2 regions of the Streptomyces sp. NPDC048523 genome follow, and region 2 is predicted to be linked to the other one. Evidence: riboswitches for the same ligand, from Rfam matches in the RefSeq annotation. Region 2 holds a riboswitch; the other holds the start of a gene.

The links. Region 2 has a riboswitch for cyclic di-AMP ahead of ACGFWE_RS33490 (M23 family metallopeptidase). Riboswitches for the same ligand answer to the same signal wherever they lie in the genome.
Region 1: it holds a riboswitch for cyclic di-AMP, as region 2 does, so the genes downstream of both, ACGFWE_RS04960 (peptidoglycan DD-metalloendopeptidase family protein) here and ACGFWE_RS33490 (M23 family metallopeptidase) in region 2, are expected to answer to the same signal.

What each region holds. Positions count from the first base shown of each region.
Region 1 is NZ_JBICWQ010000001.1:1,082,733-1,090,192, forward strand. Features, by position in the region: gene ACGFWE_RS04950 (SGNH/GDSL hydrolase family protein) at 1-281, opposite strand, end outside; gene ACGFWE_RS04955 (DUF6250 domain-containing protein) at 424-1,143, opposite strand; gene ACGFWE_RS04960 (peptidoglycan DD-metalloendopeptidase family protein) at 1,390-2,304, opposite strand; cyclic di-AMP (ydaO/yuaA leader) riboswitch at 2,309-2,470, opposite strand; gene ACGFWE_RS04965 (alpha-galactosidase) at 2,777-4,852, opposite strand; gene ACGFWE_RS04970 (tyrosine-protein phosphatase) at 5,061-5,858, shown strand; gene ACGFWE_RS04975 (DUF6126 family protein) at 5,875-5,997, opposite strand; gene ACGFWE_RS04980 (XRE family transcriptional regulator) at 5,994-6,599, opposite strand; gene ACGFWE_RS04985 (aspartate aminotransferase family protein) at 6,674-7,460, opposite strand, start outside.
Region 2 is NZ_JBICWQ010000007.1:303,397-310,856, forward strand. Features, by position in the region: gene ACGFWE_RS33475 (GNAT family N-acetyltransferase) at 1-1,078, opposite strand, end outside; gene ACGFWE_RS33480 (HPr family phosphocarrier protein) at 1,276-1,557, shown strand; gene ACGFWE_RS33485 (GntR family transcriptional regulator) at 1,684-2,379, opposite strand; gene ACGFWE_RS33490 (M23 family metallopeptidase) at 2,569-3,321, opposite strand; cyclic di-AMP (ydaO/yuaA leader) riboswitch at 3,335-3,498, opposite strand; gene ACGFWE_RS33495 (M16 family metallopeptidase) at 3,691-5,079, opposite strand; gene ACGFWE_RS33500 (pitrilysin family protein) at 5,076-6,476, opposite strand; gene ACGFWE_RS33505 (DNA topoisomerase IV subunit A) at 6,802-7,460, shown strand, end outside.

The sequences.
Region 1 (7,460 bases), on a different contig from region 2:
TCGTCGGGGTCGGTACCGGGCCGGAGGATGTCGTTGCCGCCGGCGCAGAACGACACCAGGTCCGGTGCCAGTTCGACGGCCTGCGGAAGCTGGTCCTCGACGATCTGGTCGAGGAGCTTCCCGCGTACGGCGAGATTGCTGTACCTGAAGTCGCCCTCGGGCCGCCGGTCCGCGAGAAGCACCGCGAACCGGTCGGCCCAGCCGACGAATGCCCCGTCGGGGCCGAGGTCGCCGACGCCCTCGGTGAAGCTGTCCCCCACCGCCACGTACGACCCGATCACTGAGCTGCTGTCGTTCTTCGAATCGTCTGCCACAGCCGTTCATGATTCACCTTCGAATGTGACCTACGCGACCGTAAGAAGGACTTGACGGTCGGTGAGATAAGCCACTCCTAAAGTGTTGGCCAAACCAGGAATAGGCATCTCATGAGGAATGTTGACGCTGCGACCGCCACACCCTGAAGTCACTGATCCGGAAGTGGCTCCAGGTGGTCCGGAACGCGAAGTGCCCATGCGTGTACGGCTGCGGGTCGGTGTAGTCGAAGACCAGCCGCCCGTTGTTCCACCACTGCACGGTGGAGCCGTCGGAGACGATCCGCACCCGGTTCGGCTCGTTCGCGACCAGCAGCGGCTCGGTGTAGTCGTGGACCAGGGGCCGTACCCCGGATTCTCCGACGTAACGGCGCAGCCGCGTCGTGGTGTTGTAGTTGGCGCCGTAGCCCGAGTAGTACGTCTTCAGGTAGTCGTACTCCGCGAGCGCCCCGCCCCGGTGGGTGGCGAAGAGGTCGTGGGGAGACCGGACGTCGACCGCGTTCCAGAAGTTGTTCAGGTCGGACACCCGGTCGTTGACCCCGCCCGCGGACACGGGTGTGGCGGTGTACTCCAGGACGTACGGCCCTTCGAGCGGCTGCCTGAACCAGATCGTCGCACCGGCCGGCACATCGACCTCCAGGACCCCGCGCCGCGCGGTGACCGTGCCGCCCTGCTCCAGTTCGACGGCCCAGCGGCCGAGGCCGTGGCGGAAGTCGTCGTGAGCGATGAGGCGGCGGTGTCGGGGCGAGGCGCTCGCGGTGACCGCGGGGGCGAGGGCGGCCAGGGCGGCGCCGGCGGCGAGGGCCCCGAAGGCTCTGCGCGTGGTCGTCATGACGGACGGTTCCTTCCGTGAAGGGACGAGGACCCTAGGGACGAGGACCCTAGGGACGAGGACCCTGAAGAGACGAGGATCCCAGAAAGCGCTTACTCGGCTGGAGAGTTCACTGTGCCGCGCCCTTCCTCCCCCTGTCGACGCCCCGAGCGCATCCGCCACAAGAACGCAACGAAGTGATCATGAGGAAACACCGAAGGCCGGACCCGGGGATCGGGGTCCGGCCTTCAGTGGCACAGGGGGGCGTCAGCCGACGGCGACACCCTTCGAGCGGAGGTAGGCGACGGGGTCCACGTCGGAGCCGTAGTCCGGCGTGGTGCGGATCTCGAAGTGCAGGTGCGGGCCGGTGACGTTGCCGGTCGCGCCGGAGAGGCCGATCTGCTGGCCCTCGGTCACGGTCTGGCCGGCCGAGACGGAGAGCTGGGACAGGTGGGCGTACTGCGCGTAGTAGCCGTCGTTCAGCTTGATGACGACCTGGTTGCCGTAGGCGCCGCCCCAGCCCGCGGAGACGACCGTGCCCGCGGCCACGGCCTTGAGCGAGGTGCCGGTCGGGACGACGAAGTCGACGCCGGTGTGGTAGCCGCTGGACCACATGCTGCCCGCCACGCGGTAGCCGGTGCCGATCGTGGCGCCGGTGACCGGAAGGGTGTAGCCGCTGGAGCTGGTGGCGGCGGAGCTCTGGGTGGCGGCCGTCGAGTTCGCGGAGGACTTCTTCGACTCGGCCTTCTCGGTCTTCGCCGAGGACGAAGAGGAAGACTGGGTCTTCGTCGTGCTCGCCTTGACCTTCTTGCCGATCGAGAGCTTCAGACCGGGGTGGATCAGCGACGGGTCGTCTCCGATCGCCGAACGGTTGTCGGCGTACAGCTTCTTCCAACCACCGCTGACGTTCTGCTCATCGGCGATCTTCGAGAGATAGTCGCCGACGCGCACCGAATAGGTGCGCACCGTAGAGGTCTTCTTCGCGGCCGCCTTTTCGGCGGACTTCTGCGTGACCGGAAGCGACTGAACGGCCTTTTCCGGCACGGACTGGGGAGTGGCGGCGTGCGCGCCGGTGGCCCCTATGAGCGGGAGGGCGAGCGCGGCGCCCCCGGTTCCGGCGACGGCGATCGAGCGGGTGAAGCGCTGAGACTTCGGACGGCGGTGCTTACCCTTCGCGGGCATGACGAATTCCTCTCCGGCGCCTGCGAGGTGAGCTGTCGGGTGCGGGCTGGAGATGCCCGGACGCGCCTGGACGCGCCTTAACCCCAAGCCGTTCCGGAGACCGGAACAGGCGGTTCTACCTGTGGGTCCCCCGCTCCTGCCTTGCACGGGTGGGTGAGTGTGGGGAATCCGCTCGGCGGCAGGATTGGGCGTCCGACCGGATCGGGGGTGAACGTAAGCGAGCAAGACGCAAAGGGACAAGTGAAGGGTTCCCTGTGCCTGCGTTCCTGTTGATCCCGTATGAGAATTACCGGTCACCCTGCGTGAATCGGACGCCCTTCACCCGACCCGAATCCCCTTGAGAAACCTGCGAATTACGTGAACATGACGGGCGACACACCGTCACGAATATGACGCTGCTCACGTCACGAATTCACAGGAACCCTCAAGCCGAAAGGAGTTGGGAGAGAACCTGCCAATTCGGGCACAAGCCCTAGATGCGACGCAGTCGGATAACCGTCGCATCGAGGTCACCGCGCACACCGGTACGGAGTCCGTGATGAAGCAATACGCCCCCTCGGTGTACTTCGCCCGTTTCGAGGCATTCGTACGACGCTGTCGGGTCGAGCCCGCGCAGCCGCAGCGAGGGCGCGGGCTCACCGTACTTCTGCGCCTGCAGCCAGGCGAGGACGACGGCCTCGTCCCCGAGGACGTACTGCACCGCGCTCAGCCCGCCCTGCGGAGGCCGCAGCCGGTACAGGTCGCCGCGCTGCACCACCGGCCGGATCTCCTTGTAGAGACCCACCCACCGAGCGGCTTCGGCGAGCTCCTCCTCGGTCCACTCCGCGAGGTCCCCGCCGACCCCCAGAACCCCGGCCATCGCGCTGACGAACCGGAACCGCAGCGAGCTCACCCGGTCGTTGAGCTGGGTGTTGGGACTGTCGGTCACCCACGCGGCCATCACACGCGCGGGATGGATCTGGCTGAAGCCGTGCTGGATGGCGAGCCGGTCGAGCGGGTCGGTGTTGTCCGAGGTCCACACCTGGTCGGTGCGGCTGAGCACCCCGAGGTCGATCCGGCCGCCACCCCCCGAGCAGGACTCGAAGGCCACGCCCGGGTGGGCCTCCCGCAACCGGTCCAAGAGGGCGTAGAAGCCGCGCACATGGTCCACCCACAGGCGCTGCGGGTAGGACTCACCGGGCCAGCCCGCGTCCGTGAAGCAGCGGTTGAAGTCCCACTTCACATAGTCGATCGGGGCCGAGGAGAGGAGAGCGTCGAGCCGCTCCCACAGGTACTCCTGGACGTCCTCGCGCGCGAGGTTCAGTACGAGCTGGTTGCGGAGCTCCGTCCGCTTCCGTCCCGGTTGGTACTGCACCCAGTCCGGGTGGGCGCGGTACAGCTCGCTGTCCGGGTTGACCATCTCCGGCTCGACCCAGATGCCGAACTGCATGCCGAGCGTGCGCACGTAGTCGGCGAGCGGCTTGAGGCCGGCGGGGAAGCGGTCGGGGTTGGGCGTCCAGTCGCCGAGCCCGGCCCGGTCGCTGGTGCGGGCACCGAACCAGCCGTCGTCGACCACGAACAGCTCTACGCCCATCGCCGCGGCCCGTCGCGCCAGGGTGCGCTGCTGCTCCTCGGAGATGTCGAAGTTCGTGGCCTCCCAGGAGTTGAACAGTACGGGTCGGTCCTGGTCCGCGTGCGGGATGACGTGGGCCCGCTGGTAGGCGTGCCAGGTGCGGCTCGCGCCGCCGAAGCCGCCGTCGCTCCAGAGTCCGGCGAAGACGGGCGTCGTGAAGGACTCCCCGGCCGCCAGCAGGAGCAGACCCGAGTCGTCGTATCCGGCGCCGCCGGTGATCTGCACGCGCGCGTCGGGCAGTTGCGCCACGGCGATCCGCCAGGACCCCGACCAGCCGAGGGCGACGCCGTAGACCTCGCCGTGCTCCTCGGTGGCTTCGGTGTCGAGGGCGACCCACGGCAGGTGCTGGTGCCCGGTGTGGCCGCGGCGGCTGCCGATGACCTTCTCGCCGTAGGTGAGGGGGGTCCGGGTGAGCAGGGACTCGGCGGCCCAGCGGCCGTGCAGCTGGGACAGCCGCCAGCCGTCCTCGCGGTCCGGCAGGGTCCAGGTGGCGGAGTCGGCGCGCAGCAGCTCGACCGGGTCCTGCCCCTGGTTGTCCAGGATCACCCAGCGCTCCAGGACGTCGTCACGCATCCGGTAGTGCAGCGTGATGGCCAGACCGCCGTCGCGGAACCGCAGCCGCAGCTCGTCGCCCTCGGTGTCGTACGCCTCGAAGCTCCACTCGGTGCCGCGCCGCTCGTCGGTGCGCACGGACAGGGCGGGGCGGGTGAAGCGGGGGCCGCCCTCGACGGGGTACTCCTCGCGTCCGTCGAGCGGGGACTCGAAGGGCCAGTACTCGGGCAGCGGACGGACGGCGAGGGCTTCGGCGTCGGCCCGGGTGATCCTCGGACCCCAGTGCAGGTGCAGCAGCTCGTCCTCGGCGGTGAGGTGCAGGGCGTAACTGCTGGCCGGCCCGGACAGAATCCACGTACGGCCGTTCTCGGCGATCTCCAGCATGGCGCTTCCTCACAGATTCGAACAGGTGCCAACAGGTGCACTCAGGCACCAACATCATCAGCGGGCACCGGCCCTGGTGGCAACGGCTGTGGACAAGTCGTTGCCGGCCCTGTGGACAACTCATTGCCCCAGGAATCCATGTCGTATCGTCGAGAGCGTGCCTCCGCCGGCGAGCCGCGCCGGCGGAACCTGGCTGGGAGGACCCCCCGTGACGCAGCAGATCCCGTCGACCGAACCCGAGCTGGCAGGTGTGCGCAACTTCCGCGACGTGGGCGGGCTGCCGACGGCGGACGGGCGGCGGGTGCGGTACGGGGTGCTGTTCCGCAGCGGCCATCTCGCGCACGCGACGGAGGACGACGCGGCCTTCCTGTCCTCGCTCGGCCTGCACACGATCTTCGACTTCCGCAACGCGGCGGACCAGAAGCTGGAGGGCCCCGACGTCGACCTGCCGGGCGTCACCAATGTGAACCTGCCGCTGAGCGACCCCGCGGAGGGCACCTCGTTCTGGAAGATGGTCCGCGACGGCGACATAGAGCAGCTGCGTGAGCTCCTCGGTGACGGCAAGGCCGCGGAGCGCATGACCAACTCCTACCGCACGATGATCAAGGAGCGCACCGCCCAGCACTCCCAGGTGCTGCACTCCCTCGCCGAGGACAGCGTGCCCGCCCTCATGCACTGCGCGGCCGGCAAGGACCGCGCGGGTCTGGCCGTCGCCGTGACCCTGCTCGCCCTGGGCGTGGAGCGTGAGGCGATCATCGCCGACTACCTGGAGTCGAACGCCAAGCACCGCCGCTACAAGGTGCGGCGCACCAGCACCTCCGCCGACGCCTACTCCCCCGAGGTCATGGAGCTGCTCAGCCCCTTGTTCGAGGCACGCGCCGAGTATCTGACGGCGGCCTTCGCGACCATCGAGGAGACGTGGGGCGGCGTCGAGGCGTATCTGGAAAAGGGCCTCGGCCTGACCCCCGAGATCCGTGAGCGGCTGCGGGAGCGTCTGCTCGACTGAGCTGCGCGTAGGGCCGCTACTGCCCGGCTCCCACCTCGAAGAGCAGGAAGACGAAGGCCGCGAAGATGTGGCCGACCGCGAGATAGATGATGAGGCGCACCCACAGGGCGCGGGGGAACTTCTCTTCCATGTCGCTCATGGCGTCTCTCCGGGGGTGGGGCCCAGGCACAGCGTGGCCGTGGGACTCTGCAGCAGGGTGTGGACGAACAGGAGCTCGACGCCGTCGGGGTCCTCGGCGGCGATGCGGTGCGGGGTCAGCGAGTCGAAGTGCGCGCTGTCGCCCGGGCCGAGCCGGTGCGTGGTGTCCGCGAGACGGAGCCTGAGCCGCCCCTTGAGGACGTACAGCCATTCCTCGCCGGGGTGCACGCGCACGATGTCGCCCTGGGAGCCGTGTGGCACCCGCACGCGCAGGGCCTGCATCCCGCGGCCGGCCGCACCCGCCTGGACGTAGGTCCAGCCGCCCGCCACGGTCGGTTCCATGTCGGCGGCGCGCACCACGGCGTCCCGGTCGGCGGCCGTCTCGCCGAGCAGTTCCGAGACGGTCGTACCGTAGATACGGGCCAGCGCGAGCAGCATCGGCAGCGAAGGCTGGCGCTGTCCGGTCTCCAGCCGGGAGAGATGGGCGGGCGACAGGCCCGCGGCACCGGCCGCGGCCTCCAGGGTGAGGGAGGCCCGACGGCGCAGCGCGCGAAGCTGGGGAGCCACCGAGGGCAGCTCCCTGAAGGCTTCCGAGGAGGTCATGCCTCCATTGAGCCGGAGCCTTGCCTCTGCGGCAAATTTCTTGCCTCAGAGGCAAAGACCGTCCGAGCGGGCCGTTACCGGTGGGCCACCGCCTGCTTCACCAGCGTCCTGCCGAAGTCCCACATCAGCCCGCCGCCGCTGTGCGCGTCGTCCATGACGTCCGTGAAGGCGTCGACGAACCGGTCCACTTCCTTCTCCCCGACGACGAGCGGCGGGATGAGCTTGATGACCTCCAGGTGGTCGCCGGAGACCTGGGTGAGGATCCGGTGCCGCTGGAGGAGGGGGACGACCACCATCTGCGCGAAGAGGCCCTTGCGGGCGGCCTGGAGCATGGTCCAGCGGCTGCGCAGCTTCAGCGACTTCGGTCTGCCGAACTCGATGCCGATCATCAGGCCCCGGCCTCGCACATCGGCAAGCAGTTCGTACTTGTCGACCAGGGCCGCGAGCCGGGACCTGAGCAGGTCACCGGTGGCGCGGGCGTTCGCGACGATCTGCTCGTTCTCCATGACCGACAGGACGGCGAGCCCGGCCGCCATCGCCTGGGCGTTGGAGCCGAAGCTCGCCGAGTGCACCAGCACCCGGTCCATCGACGAGTAGACCTTCTTGAAGATCCAGTCCTTGCCGAGGGTGGCGCCGACCGGGACATAGCCACCGGAGAGCGCCTTGGCCACGCACACCAGGTCGGGCTCGACCCCGTCCTCGTGCTGGTAGGCGTAGAAGTCCCCGGTCCGGCCGAGCCCGGTCTGCACCTCGTCGGCGATGAGCAGCGCCTTGTGCCGGCGCAGCAGTTCCTGCGCGGCGCGCAGATAGCCGGGCGGCGCCTCGTGCACCCCCTTGCCCTGGATCGGCTCGACGACCAGG
Region 2 (7,460 bases):
GGGGGGTCTCGGGGGCCAGTGAGGCGTTGAGACGGACGTCCGCGGAGGTGTTGATGATGCCGAAGGCGTTCGGGCCGATGATCCGCATGCCGTACGCGCGTGCGTGGCGCACGAGTTCACGCTGGCGCTCGCGCCCTTCGGGGCCGCTCTCGGCGTACCCGGCGGAGAGCACGACGAGTCCCTGCACGCCGTGTGCCCCGCACTCGGCGACGACCTCGGGCACATGCTCGGCCGGTACGGCGACGACCGCGAGGTCGACGGGGCCGTCGATGTCCCGCACCGAGCGGTGTGCGGGGATGCCGTCGAGGTCCTTCTGGTCCTCGGGGAACGCCTTGTTGACGGCGTACAGGCGGCCGGTGAAGCCGTAGTCCCTGATGTTGCCGAGCACGCTGCGGCCCACACCGCCCGGGGCGCGTCCGACGCCCACCACGGCGACGGAGCCGGGGGTGAGCAGCCGCTGCACGGACCGCGACTCGGCGCGCTGTTCGCGCGCGTACTGCACGGCGAGCGAGCGGTCGGTGGGCTCCAGGTCGAACTCCAGGCGCACCACGCCGTCTTCGAAGCTGCGCTTCTGGGTGTACCCGGCGTCGGTGAACACCTTGATCATCTTGACGTTGGCGGGCAGCACCTCGGCGGCGAAGCGCCGGATGCCGCGCTCGCGGGCGACGGCCCCGATGTGTTCGAGGAGGGCGGAGGCGACGCCCCGTCCCTGGTGGGCGTCCTGGACCAGGAACGCGACCTCGGCCTCGTCGGCGGGGGCGGTGGCGGGCATGCCGTCGGCGCCGATGCGGTCGTAGCGTACGGTGGCGATGAACTCGCCGCCGACCGTGGCGGCGAGTCCCACCCGGTCCACAAAGTCGTGGTGCGTGAAGCGGTGGACGTCCTTGGCGGACAGGCGAGGGTAGGGCGCGAAGAAGCGGTAGTACTTCGACTCGTCCGAGACCTGCTCGTAGAAGCTGACCAGGCGATCGGCGTCGTCGACGGTGATGGGCCGGATGCGCGCGGTGCCGCCGTCGCGCAGCACCACGTCGGCCTCCCAGTGGGCGGGGTACTCGTGCCGGTCCGACGCGCTCTGCATGGGCCCCAGAGTACGGCTCGCGTACGACAACGGCGCGAGGCAGTCTGTGGAGAACACGCGAGGACGCGCAAGGACGGAAGTCGGGCCGAGGCCGCGGTCCGACCACTCCCCCGGCAGGAACCTCAGGTCCTGTCCGGGGGCGCTTCACGTGTGGGAAACTGGTCTAGACAACCCTGAACACCGAAGGGCAGCATCACATGGCTGAGCGCCGCGTCAACGTCGGCTGGGCCGAGGGCCTTCACGCCCGCCCCGCTTCCATCTTCGTCCGGGCCGCCACGGCCGCAGGTATCCCGGTGACGATCGCCAAGGCCGACGGCAACCCCGTCAACGCGGCCTCCATGCTGGCCGTTCTCGGCCTGGGCGCCCAGGGCGGCGAGGAGATCGTCCTCGCCTCCGACGCCGAGGGCGCGGACGCGGCCCTCGACCGGCTCGCGAAGCTGGTCGCCGAGGGGCTCGAGGAGCTTCCCGAGACCGTCTGAGGGACGGTGCCTTAAAAGCACCGAGGGGCTCGCCCGAATTACCGGGCGGGCCCTTCGCATTTCCCTTTTACGGGCAGCGGAAATACTCCCCCTCGAATTCCCACCCCTTTGTATACGGTGCCCGTGTTAATGCCGCAGACCTGTCACGTTTACAGGATGTTGCGAGGTCCTCACACGGTCCGCGCGGTCCTGCCCGGAGGTGAACCGCAGCCGGTGCACCGCGCTCGAGCGCTCGGTGTGCAGCGCCGTGATCGCCCGCGCGCGCTCGCCGTCCCCGCGTGCCACCGCGTCCACGATCGCGCCGTGCTCCGCCCAGGACTCCACCGGGTTGGCGGGCGCGTCCACGAGGTACATCCAGGCGATCTTGTGGCGCAGCTGGGTCAGCATCGAGGTCAGCGCGGGGCTGCCGGAGGCCTGCGCGAGCGTCTCGTGGAACCAGCCCCCCAGCGAGCGCAGATCGTCGCTGTTGCCGCGCCTGGCCCGCTCCTGACCCAGCCTGACCAGGCCGCGCAGCACCTTCAGATGGGCCTCGGTGCGCCGCTGGGCGGCCCGGGAGGCGCCGAGCGGTTCGAGAAGCATGCGCATCTCCAGGAGGTCGGCGCCCTCCTGCTCGGTCGGTTCGGCCACACACGCGCCCGCGTGCCGCCGCGTCACCACGAAGCCCTCGGCCTCCAGTGTGCGCAGGGCCTCGCGGACCGGGACCCGGGAGACGCCGTAGCGGCGGGCGAGCAGTTCCTCGGTGAGCCGGCTCCCGCGCTCGTGGACACCGGCGACGATGTCGTCCCGGATCGCCGTGCATACCGAGTGCGCCGGAATACGCATGTCCGACCTCCGTCTTAATCCCCGTGAAACGTCGCCGATTGACGTGTGTTCAGTGACTCTATTGCAATGAGCGGGAATTTCCGACGGCGGACCGGAATCCGGGGATATTTTTTGGACAACGGGGCCCCGGAAACGACGAAAACCCCGGCTCGGGGAGCCGGGGCCTCGCGGAGATCGCGCGGTGGGTCGTCAGACGTTCACGCCGTGCGAGCGCAGGTAGGCGACGGGGTCGATGTCCGAGCCGTACTCGGGGGTGGTGCGCGCCTCGAAGTGCAGGTGCGGGCCGGTGACGTTGCCGGTCGCGCCGGAGAGGCCGATCTGCTGGCCGGGGGTGACCGACTGGCCGGCCGAGACGCCGATGGACGACAGGTGGCCGTACTGGGTGTACGTGCCGTCGGCCATCCTGATCACGATCTGGTTGCCGTACGACCCGCCCCAGCCGGTCTCCACGACCGTGCCGCGGCCGACCGCGTGGACCGAGGTGCCGCTCGCGGCGTGGAAGTCGACACCGGTGTGGCTGCCGGAGGACCACAGGGAGCCACCGCTCTTGTAGCCGGTGGACACGTAGGAGCCGGAGATCGGGGCGACGAAGCGGTTGAGGCGCTTGCGCTCGGCCTCGCGGGCGGCGCGCTCCTTGGCCTCGCGTATCTCCTTGGCGCGCGCCTCGGCCTTGCGCTTGGCCTCCGCCGCCGCCTTCTTCTGCGCGGCGGCTTGCGCCTGCGCCTCGGCCTGGGCGTCGAGCTGGTCGGCGAGGGACTCTCCGACGCTGACGACGGGCATGAGACCGGTCTGCTCGACGGAGTTGTCGGCGGCGAACGCCGGGGCTGCGATGGTGCCGATGACGCCGGTGGTGGCGAGGGCCGCGACGCCCGCCGCGCGGGCGGTGGTGCGCTTCATACGGCTGGGACGACGGTGCTTCCCGGTGGCGCAGGTGAACGCCATGTGGTGGCCGGTCCTTTCCTTCCTTCTCGCCTACCGGGTTAGCTGACGGGTTCGGAGCAGGAAGGTCTCCTACGGACCCCCTCGCGGTGCGCGGGCGTCCGATTCACCCCAGGGACGCATGGTTGGGTCCCCGGCTCCCCTGGCTCGCGCCATGCGGGGACTCGGCGATGGCTGTCCGGTGCCGCGGACGCGGCGCAGTGCCTGACGGACAGCCCAGAGGACGCTAAGCGGGGCCACTTTCAATCCCCAAACCGATCACGGGATTTGTAGCGCATCCCACAGGGCAGACAGGCAACCTCCTGCCCAATTCGGACATCCAGGGGCCCTGGTGACGCTTGCGTCACCAGGGCCCCTGGGGCCGGGGTCCCGCTACTCGGCCGTCACGACCTTGACTTCGCCGATGCCGAGCGCCTCGACGGGCTCCTTGATGGCGGCCGCGTCGCCGACCAGGATCGTCACCAGCCGGTCCACCGGGAAGGCGTTCACGACGGCCGCGGTGGCCTCGACGGTGCCGGTCGCGGCGAGCTGCTGGTACAGGGTCGCCTGGTAGTCGTCGGGCAGGTGCTGCTCGACCTGGTCGGCCAGCGTGCTCGCGACGGCCGCGGCCGTCTCGTACTTGAGCGGTGCCACACCGACGAGGTTCTGTACGGCGACATCGCGCTCGGCGTCGGTCAGACCGCCCTCGGCGAGCGTGCGCAGCACCTTCCACAGGTCGTCCAGGGCGGGACCGGTGTTCGGGGTGTCGACCGAGCCGCTGATGGCGAGCATCGCGGCGCCCGAGCCGTCCGGGGCGGACCTGAGGACCTGGCCGAACGACCGTACGCCGTAGGTGTAGCCCTTCTCCTCGCGCAGCACGCGGTCCAGGCGGGAGGTGAGAGTGCCGCCGAGGCAGTACGTGCCGAGCACCTGCGCGGGCCACACGCGTGCGTGCCGGTCGGCGCCGATACGGCCGATCAGCAGCTGCGTCTGGACGGCGCCAGGGCGGTCCACGATGACGACCCGGCCGGTGTCGTCGGCGGTCACCGGCGGTACGGGGCGCGGCCGGGCCGTGGACCCCGTCCAGGAGCCGAGGGTGTCGGCGAGCAGCGCGTCCAGGTCGATGTCGGTGAGGTCGCCGACGACCACGGCGGTCGCGGTGGCGGGGCGCACGTGCTTCTCGTAGAAGGCGCGTACGGCCGCGGAGTCGATGTTCTCGACGGTCTCCTCGGTGCCCTGGCGCGGGCGCGACATGCGCGAGTCCGCCGGGAACAGCTCCCTGGAGAGCTCCTTGGCGGCGCGACGGGACGGGTTGGCCAGCTCGTGCGGGATCTCGTCCAGGCGGTTGCGGACGAGCCGCTCGACCTCGCTGTCCGCGAACGCGGGCGCCCTGAGCGCGTCGGCCAGCAGACCGAGGGCCTTGGCGAGGCGGGAGGCCGGTACTTCGAGGCTGAGGCGCACGCCCGGGTGGTCGGCGTGCGCGTCGAGGGTGGCGCCGCAGCGCTCCAGCTCGGCGGCGAACTCCTCGGCGGAGTGCTTGTCGGTGCCCTCGGAGAACGCGCGCGCCATGATCGTGGCGACACCGTCCAGGCCGACCGGCTCGGCGTCCAGGGGCGCGTCCAGGAGCACCTCGACGGCGACGACCTGCTGGCCGGGCCGGTGGCAGCGCAGCAGTGTGAGGCCGTTGTCGAGCTTCCCGCGCTCGGGGGCGGGGAAGGCCCAGACCTTGGGCTCGCCCGCCTGCGGCTGCGGGTGGAATTCCATCGCGGCGAGCTCGGTCACTTGGCCGCCTCCTCGTTCTCGTCGGTCGCTTCCACGGTGGCCGCGGAGTCCGGGTCGTCGGCGCCCTCTGCGTCCTCGGCGCTCTGGGCGATCTCGGCCGGGGCGGTGGGCTCGTAGACGAGCACCGCGCGGTTGTCGGGGCGCAGCTTGGCCTTGGCGACCTCCTGCACCTCCTCGGCGCTCACCTCCAGGACGCGCTGCACGGCGGTCAGGGCGAGCTGGGGGTCGCCGAACAGGACGGCGTAACGGCACAGTTCGTCGGCGCGGCCCGCGACGGTGCCGAGCCGGTCCAGCCACTCGCGCTCCAACTGGGCCTGGGCGCGCTCCATTTCCTCGGCCGTGGGACCCTCGGCGGCGAACCGCGCGAGCTCCTCGTCGATGGCGGCCTCGATGACCGGCACCTCGACGTCACCGGAGGTCTTCACGTCGAGCCAGCCCAGGGAGGGCGCACCGGCCAGGCGCAGCAGGCCGAAGCCGGCCGCGACGGCCGTACGGTCGCGCCGTACGAGCCGGTTGTAGAGGCGGGAGGACTCGCCGCCGCCGAGGACGGTGAGGGCGAGGTCGGCCGCGTCCGCCTCGCGGGTGCCGTCGTGCGGGAGCCGGTAGGCCGCCATCAACGCGCGCGCGGGGACCTCCTCCTCGACGACCTCGCGCAGCTGCTCGCCGATGACCTCGGGCAGGGAGCCGTCACGGGGCGCGGGCTTGCCGTCGTGCGAGGGGATGGAGCCGAAGTACTTCTCGACCCAGGCGAGCGTCTGCTCCGGGTCGATGTCGCCGACGACCGACAGGACGGCGTTGTTGGGCGCGTAGTAGGTGCGGAAGAACGCGCGCGCGTCCTCCAGCGTGGCCGCGTCCAGATCGGCCATCGAACCGATCGGGGTGTGGTGGTAGGGGTGACCCTCCGGGTACGCGAGCGCGGTCAGCTTCTCGAACGCGGTGCCGTAGGGGACGTTGTCGTAGCGCTGCCTGCGCTCGTTCTTGACGACGTCGCGCTGGTTCTCCATCGACTCGTCGTCGAGGGCGGCCAGCAGGGAGCCCATGCGGTCGGCCTCCAGCCAGAGGGCGAGCTCCAGCTGATGGGTCGGCATGGTCTCGAAGTAGTTGGTGCGCTCGAAGCTGGTGGTGCCGTTGAGCGAGCCGCCCGCGCCCTGGACGAGCTCGAAGTGCCCGTTGCCCTTGACCTGTCCGGAGCCCTGGAACATCAAGTGCTCGAAAAGGTGAGCAAGGCCGGTACGCCCCTTGACCTCGTGGCGCGAGCCGACGTCGTACCAGAGGCACACCGCCGCGACCGGGGTCAGGTGGTCCTCGGAGAGCACCACCCGCAGCCCGTTGGCCAGGCGGTGCTCGGTCGCTGTCAGGCCCCCGGTGCCTGCCTGGTCTGTGGCCGTGTGACCCATGGGCATGTACGTCCCTTCGATCGCGTTCGCGGTCGTGGAAACCGCGGTTTTCCTGCCGGTCCTGCCACTGTATGCAAGCGTGCGGACCCTCGGCGAAGTTCCCGGAGCGCGTACGCCCACAGCGGATCGCGTAGCCTGCGGGCAACCGTGACGGAGGCGCTGTGCCGTTGCCGGGCCGGGCGGCCCGGCCGGGCCCTGGCCCGGACTGTCAGTGCCGCGGTCCACAATGGTCCGCGCAGACCCGTTCACGCTTCAGCAAGAGTGAGCCAAAGGGCCGACGTGAGCGACCCGTAGGCGAGCGACCAGAAAAGAGGAGCCGGCAGCGATGGCCCGCCGCAGCACGAAGACCCCGCCGCCCGACGACTCGTACGAGGAGCGGATCCTCGACATCGACGTCGTGGACGAGATGAAGGGCTCGTACCTCGAGTACGCGTACTCGGTCATCTACTCCCGCGCGCTCCCCGACGCCCGCGACGGCCTCAAGCCGGTGCACCGGCGCATCGTCTACCAGATGAACGAGATGGGCCTGCGCCCCGACCGCGGCTATGTGAAGTGCGCCCGCGTGGTCGGCGAGGTCATGGGCAAGTTGCACCCGCACGGCGACGCGTCGATCTACGACGCCCTCGTGCGCATGGCCCAGCCCTTCTCGATGAGCGTGCCGCTGATCGACGGCCACGGAAACTTCGGCTCGCTGGGCAACGACGACCCGCCGGCCGCCATGCGGTACACCGAGTGCCGCGCCGCCGAGGCCGCGAGCCTGATGACGGAGTCCATCGACGAGGACACGGTCGACTTCGCACCCAACTACGACGGCCAGGAGCAGGAGCCGGGCGCGCTGCCCGCCGCCTTCCCCAACCTCCTGGTGAACGGCGCCTCCGGCATCGCGGTCGGCATGGCCACCAACATGGCGCCGCACAACCTCACCGAGGTCATCGCGGCCGCCCGCCACCTGATCCGCTACCCGAACGCGGATCTGGACGCCCT